DNA from 3 places in the Hydrogenophaga sp. L99 genome. Region 3 is predicted to be linked to each of the others. Evidence: riboswitches for the same ligand, from Rfam matches in the RefSeq annotation. Region 3 holds a riboswitch; each other region holds the start of a gene.
What was found. Region 3 has a riboswitch for thiamine pyrophosphate ahead of thiM (hydroxyethylthiazole kinase). Riboswitches for the same ligand answer to the same signal wherever they lie in the genome.
Positions count from the first base shown of each region.

Region 1 (2,257 bases), 470 kb from region 3:
GCCGTGGCCAGCGCGTGAGCCTGGAGCGTGGCGTGGCAACGCGCAGCAAGAAAAACCCGGGCAAGCGCTCCAAAAAGGGCGGCTGACCGGTTGCTGGCTCCTGCGAGCCAGCCCCATGCAAAAGGCCCGCAACCGCGGGCCTTTTGCATGGGGCTTTCTCAGGCGCTGTTCAGGCCGCGCGTTGAAACGTCAAAAATCGGCCTTTGTAAGCCACCCCATCTTCCAGCAGGCGGTCTGCCGCGCGCATGTCCAGGGAGAAGCCCAGGGCGCCCATTGCCCGCCCAAACGCGGCGCGGTTGCCGCGGTCCGGGTCGACGATGATGACCTGCGCACCCGGTGCCGCGTGGCGGTGAATGAAACCGGCCAGCTGGGCCGGTTGCTGGCGCTCGTACAGCAGGTCGCTTCCCACAATCAGGTCAAAACGGCCCAGCAACGGATTGTCGGTTTCCCAGTTGCCCGCCTGGTATTTCAGCGGTCCCAGGCCATTGAGCAGCAGGTTTTCTTTCAGAAAAAGCTCGGTCAAAGGGTGCCAGTCGCTCACAGTCACATTGGCGCCGCGCCGGTGCATCACCAGACTGGACAGCGCCAGCCCGGCACCTATTTCCAGCACCCGCTGGCCAGCCAGCGCATGCGTCTGCATGGCCAGTGCCAGCACCCGGGCCGAAGGCCACACCTGGCCAAACAGCGACCAGCCCGCGGGCGGAATACCCAGCGCACCCGATGTGTTGACGGGGTCAGCGTATTGCTGGGTGTCTAGCAGGCAGCGCATGTGCCAGTCGACACCGCCGAGCGTGACGGTCTCGGTCTTGACTTGGTAGCCGGGCATGGTGGATGTTTCTCATGGGGTGGGACGTGGTGAAGCAGTTCAGATCGAACGGGCACAACGTTTCCTGGAGAAAGGCATGCGGGCCGAAGAGGCACTCTGGTGGTGGGCTTTGCCCTTGCGGGTTGGGCCAATGCACAGTAACACGCCGACCCGCCAACGCGTCGCAGGGCTACAATCCGCCACTTCACCGGGGGTGCCGGCTCACAGCCATGTGGGCAGCGGCTGAGAAATACCCCTCTCACCTGATCTGGGTTGTGCCAGCGTAGGGAGCGTGACGAGCCGGACCACCCAGGGTTGTGTTCCGTTCTTTTCAAGCGCCTGGCGTGGCGGTTATTGAAAAGGCGGCATCGCATGCAACGGCGGATTTTTTCTGGGCTTCTGGTTTCCCTCTTGCTGGCCGGTCACGCGGCGGCCAGCGCGCAAGCGCCCACGGTGCTGCGCCTGCTCACCCACAGCTCGTTTGACCTGCCCAAAGAGCTGCTCGCCCAGTTTGAAAAAGACGCGGGCGTGAAGCTGCAGATCGTCAAGGCGGGCGACGCGGGTGAAATGGTCAACAAACTCATCTTGACCCGCGCCAAGCCGCTGGCCGACGTGGTGTTTGGCATTGACAACACCCTGCTGCACCGCGCGCAAACCGCGAACGTGCTCGATGCCTACACCGGCCCCGCCGCCCAGCGCGCTGTGGCCGCGGGCATGGCCGAGGGCGCTGGCCCCAGCGGTGTGGCGGCAGGCGTGGTGCCGGTGGACTTTGGCTACGTCACGCTCAACATCGACAAAGCCTGGTTTGCCCAGAAGGGCCTGGCACTGCCCACGTCGCTGAACGACCTGACGCTGCCCGCCTACCGCAAACTGCTGGTGGTGCAAAACCCGGCCACCTCCAGCCCCGGCCAGGCCTTTTTGTGGGCCACTGTGGCCGGCCTGGGCGAGGCGGCCGCGTTTGACTGGTGGGCCCGCATGCGCGCCAACGGCGTGAAGGTGGCCAAGGGCTGGACCGAGGCCTATTACACCGATTTCACCCGCAACGGTGGCACGCGCCCGATCGTGGTTAGCTACGCCAGCAGCCCGGCGGCCGAGGTGTTTTACGCCAAAGAAAAACTCACCGAGTCGCCCACCGCCAACCTGTTCCTCAAGGGCGGCGTTTTTAGGCAGGTGGAGGGCGTGGCGCTGGTCAAGGGTGGCAACCCGGCGGCGCGCGAAGCGGCTGGCCGTTTCATTGAGTTTTTGCGCTCGGCCCCGGTGCAGCAGGCCTTGCAGACCAGCATGTGGATGTTTCCGGCCGAAGCCGGTGCGGCGCGGGTGGACGTGATGCAACGCCACGCCAGTGAGCCCACGGCTTACAACAACCCTCCGGCTGACCCAATGGGTCAGCAAGGCAAAGCCTGGCTGCAGCGCTGGACGAAAGTGGTGCTGAAATAAGCAGCATGCCCCGCC
Region 1 is NZ_CM178972.1:924,848-927,104, forward strand. Features, by position in the region: gene AC4QBL_RS04465 (hypothetical protein) at 1-86, shown strand, start outside; gene AC4QBL_RS04470 (class I SAM-dependent methyltransferase) at 170-826, opposite strand; TPP riboswitch at 1,006-1,113, shown strand; gene AC4QBL_RS04475 (thiamine ABC transporter substrate-binding protein) at 1,217-2,242, shown strand; gene AC4QBL_RS04480 (ABC transporter permease) at 2,248-2,257, shown strand, end outside.
Region 1: it holds a riboswitch for thiamine pyrophosphate, as region 3 does, so the genes downstream of both, AC4QBL_RS04475 (thiamine ABC transporter substrate-binding protein) here and thiM (hydroxyethylthiazole kinase) in region 3, are expected to answer to the same signal.

Region 2 (2,257 bases), 2.1 Mb from region 3:
CCTGGATCAGGTGCATCGGCACGTGGCCAGGGCCTTCGATCATGGTCTGCACGTCGTGCTTCCAGGCCACCTGCGTGAGCTCGCCCAGCGTCTTCAGTTCGGCGAACTGGGCTTCGTCGTTCGCGTCCGCTCCGCTGCCGGGGCGCAGGCCGTCGCCGAGCGAGAAGCTCACGTCGTAGGCCTTCATGATCTCGCAGATTTCTTCGAAGTGCGTGTAGAGGAAGTTCTCTTTGTGGTGCGTGATGCACCACTTGGCCAGGATCGAACCGCCGCGCGAGACGATGCCGGTGCGGCGCTGCGCCGTGAGGTGGATGTAGGCCAGCCGCACGCCAGCGTGGATGGTGAAGTAGTCCACGCCCTGTTCGGCCTGCTCGATCAGGGTGTCGCGGTAGATCGCCCACGTCAGGTCTTCGGCCACCCCGCCCACTTTTTCCAGCGCCTGGTAGATCGGCACCGTGCCGATGGGCACCGGGCTGTTGCGCACGATCCAGTCGCGCGTGGTGTGGATGTTTTTGCCGGTGGACAGGTCCATCACGTTGTCGGCGCCCCAGCGGGTCGCCCACACCAGCTTGTCCACTTCTTCCTCGATGCTGGAGGTCACGGCCGAGTTGCCGATGTTGGCGTTGATCTTCACGCCGAAGTTGCGCCCGATGGCCATGGGCTCGACCTCGGGGTGGTTGATGTTGGCCGGGATGATGGCGCGGCCGCGCGCCACCTCGTCGCGCACGAACTCGGGCGTGAACACGTCGGGGATGCGCGCGCCCATGGGGTTGCCGCGCAGGCGCGCTTCACGCGCCGGATCGCCCAGGTACTCGCGCATCCATTCGCGCTTGCCGTTCTCGCGAAGCGCCACGTACTCCATCTCGGGCGTGACGATGCCTTGGCGGGCGTAGTGCATCTGCGAGACGTTCATGCCGCTCTTGGCGCGGCGCGGCGTGCGCTGCAGACCGGCGGCCTCGGCGCGCAGGGCCTCGATGCGTTCGATGGTGGTGCCGTTCTGCGCGGCCTCGTTCTTGATGCCGTCGTCCAGCGCGGCGCGCTGGCGGCCCTCGTAGGTTTCGGTGTCGCTGCGGGCCGCGATCCAGGCGCCGCGCACATCGGCCAGGCCGGTGCGCACGTCGATGGCAGCGGCCGGGTCGCTGTAGGGGCCGGAGGTGTCGTACACCGTGATCCGCTCGCCGTTGGACAGCAGGATCTCGCGCATGGGCACCTGGATGCTCTGATTCGAGCCAGGCACGTAGACCTTGCGCGAAGCGGGGAAGGGCTCGCGGCTGAGGGCGAACTGGTCGGCGAAGGGGATTTTGTCGGGGGCGTTCATGGCGGTCTCCTGTTGGGGCTGTAGATGCTCCGGAGACCGCCCTTCAAAACATGCACCCGGGTCCACTGGTGGTGTGGACGGACCCGTCGCGACACGCGCCACGGGTGGGGGATGCAGGCCCTGGGGGCTGCGCTCTTCTTTCGCTGGTACTAGCCAGATCAAGTTCACGGGTTTGGTTGTTCAACCATCTCAGCGCTGGGCCTTTCGGCCCGTGCACCCCGGAGCAGGGCGAAGTATAGCGGCCTGCCGGGCAGGCCGCGTTTCAAGGCCCTGTGCACCGTCGGGTTACGGCTTTTCCACCAGCTTGGTCACCGCCCACAGCACCTGGTTGGCCGGCGTGGGCACGCCCAGTGCTGCGCCGCGTTGCACCACATAGCCGTTGAGGTGGTCGATTTCGCTGGGCTTGCCGCGCATCAGGTCTTGCGCGGTGGATGACAGCTGGCTGGGCATGGTTTCGGCGATGCGGCGCACGGCGGCGTCCACGTCGCCGGGCAGGGTCACGCCGTCGGCGGCGGCCACGGCGCGGCATTCGGCCACTACGTCGCGCATGACGGCCAGCACGCCGGGGCGCTGCACCAGTTCACCGTAGGCGATGCGGCCCACGGCCGACAGCGCGTTGTAGGCGCAGTTGAGAATGAGCTTGGTCCAGAGCGCGCCGCGCACGTTGTCGCTCACCTCGGTGGGCACGCCGGCGGCCACCAGGGCTTGCACCACCTCGGCGCTGCGCACAGACGGTTCGATGACGAGTTCACCGCGGCCGTGGTGGCGCAGGTGGCCGGGGCCGGCCATTTCGGTGGCCACATACACCACGGCGGCGGCCACGGCCACACCGGGCAGCACGGCGCGCAGCCGCTCGGCGTTGTCCACCCCGTTTTGCAGGCACAGCACCAGCGCACCGGGTTTCAGGTGCGCGCGCATTTGTTCGCCTGCGTGTTCGGT
Region 2 is NZ_CM178972.1:2,574,007-2,576,263, reverse strand. Features, by position in the region: gene thiC (phosphomethylpyrimidine synthase ThiC) at 1-1,318, opposite strand, end outside; TPP riboswitch at 1,437-1,549, opposite strand; gene AC4QBL_RS12240 (ketopantoate reductase family protein) at 1,604-2,257, opposite strand, start outside.
Region 2: it holds a riboswitch for thiamine pyrophosphate, as region 3 does, so the genes downstream of both, thiC (phosphomethylpyrimidine synthase ThiC) here and thiM (hydroxyethylthiazole kinase) in region 3, are expected to answer to the same signal.

Region 3 (2,257 bases):
CGTGCATGCCGCCAATGGCCACCAGTGGCAAAGCGGTGTGCTGGCGCGCCCAGCGCAAGCCCGCCAGCCCCAGCGGCTCGGCGGCGTCGCCCTTGGTGGGGGTGGCAAACACCGGGCTGATGGCCAGGTAGTCCACCGGTTGTACCCGCGCCAATTGCAGCTGGTCCAGCTGCTCAATCGACCAGCCCAGCCACATGTGGGCGGGCATCAGCCGCCGCGCATCGGCGGGCAGCAGGTCGCTCTGGCCCAGGTGCAGGCCCTCGGCGTTCACCGCCAGGGCCACGTCCAGCCGGTCGTTGATGACCAGCGGCACGCCGTGCGGGGCCAGCAGTGTTTTGAGCGCATGGCCCCAGCGCACCAGGTCACGGGTGCTGGCGGTTTTGCTGCGCAGCTGCACGCAGCTCACGCCACCGCGCACGGCGGCTTGCACCTGTTGCAGCCAGGTGGCTTCAAACATACCCGCGGGGTCGGTCACCCAATACAGCGCCAGTTGGGCGCGCAGATGGTGTGGCCTCATGCCTGGCCTTCCTGCAGGCTCAGGGTGGCCAGAAAATCGGCTTCGCTGAGCTGGTCCACCGCGTCCAGCAAGGCCACGGCGTAGCTGCCCACGCCGCCACCTTGCTCAGCCACCCGGCGCGCAGCCAGCTGGCCCGCCACACCCAGAAAGCCCATGGCCGATGTGCAGGCCCGCCAGGCGTTGGGCTGCACCGCCGCAAAAGCCGCTACCAACGCGGTGGCCGAGCAGCCCACGCCGGTCACGCGGGTCATCCAGGGGTGGCCGTTGGCCAGCACGGCGCAGGCGCCCGCTGGCCCCAGCACATAGTCTTTTTCACCCGACACGCACACCACGGAGTTGAACTGCTCGCTCAAGGCGCGTGCGCTGTGCAGCGCGTCGCTGGAAGCCGCCGCGCTGTCTACGCCGCGCGACGCACCCGCCACGCCGGCCAGGCTCAAAATTTCCGAGGCGTTGCCCCGGATGATGCCGGGCCGGCCTTGCGCGAGCAGGTACGCCAGGGTGCGGTTGCGGTAGGCCGATGCCCCGGCGCCCACTGGGTCCAGCACGGCCGGTTTGCCCAGGGCCCGCGCCGTTTGCAGCGCCAGCGCCATGGCCGGCACCCACTGCGCGTCCAGCGTGCCGATGTTGACCGCCACGGCCTGGGCGATGGCCACCATGTCGGGCACTTCTTCGACCGCGTGGGCCATGATGGGCGAGGCGCCCGCGGCCAACAGCATGTTGGCGTTGAAATTCATCACCACGAAGTTGGTCACGCTGTGCACCAGCGGCGCTTGCTGGCGCACGGCTTGCACGTCAGCCCACAGGTCGGCGGACGAAAGGCGGGCGGGGTGGGTTGGCGCGGGCGGGGCGCAATCAGCGGGCAGTGACATACAGCGGCCTTGTAAAAAAAGCGGGCATGTCAGGTGCGGTGATGCGGGCACGCGCGGTGAGGCGGTGTTTGCTTCCCTACGCTGGCATGACCCAGATCAGGTTTAAAGGGTATTTCTCAGCCCCGAAACAACCGGGGCACCCCTAGCAATGGCGTGGGTCTTTCAATCCACTGAACGCATATTTTTCAGGTCTTCAGCAAAGACCCCCCGGCGCGGTGCGCGTCATGCACCGGCCAGGCGAGCGGAGTTTACAGGCCCAGGATCTTCTTGGCGTCGCCCAGCGCTTTCATGGACCCGGCGTGGTCACCGGCTTTGTGCAATCGCTCGCCGTCGCTGCGCAGCGCGGTCACTTTTTCCTGGTCGGCTGCAGCCAGTGCGGGCTTGGTCAGCAGCTTGGCATCAATCGCTTTCATTTCGCCGGGGCAACCGTGTGCCATGGCCGCGCCCGAGAACACCAGCGCGCAAGACAACAACAACTTTTTCATGACAAAACTCCAACACGGCCAGAACATACTGGCCTGTGCATTGTTTCCAGTTGCCAGAGTGGGCGCCACGGCCAGGCGATTGCCCCTGTGTGGCCGGGGTGAATGCCGCCCACCTGTCTTGCGCGTGCCAAGGCCGCGGGCCCTGCCGCACGACAATGCGCGCATGGCCATACCGATCAATTCCGACACCGTGCTCACGCCGCCCGTGCCGTCTGCCACCGTGATGGTGGTGCGCGATGGCCCCAGCGGGCTGGATGTGCTGCTGGTGCGCCGGCACGGCAATTCGGGCGTGCTGGGTGGGGTGCATGTGTTCCCCGGTGGCAAGCTCGATGCGGCCGACCAGCAGGTGGACCCCGCGGCGCTCGACCTGCCCGCGCAGGCCTTGC
Region 3 is NZ_CM178972.1:450,835-453,091, forward strand. Features, by position in the region: partial or broken gene thiE (thiamine phosphate synthase) at 1-517, opposite strand, end outside; gene thiM (hydroxyethylthiazole kinase) at 514-1,386, opposite strand; TPP riboswitch at 1,443-1,540, opposite strand; gene AC4QBL_RS02075 (PA2433 domain-containing protein) at 1,635-1,871, opposite strand; gene AC4QBL_RS02080 (NUDIX hydrolase) at 2,035-2,257, shown strand, end outside.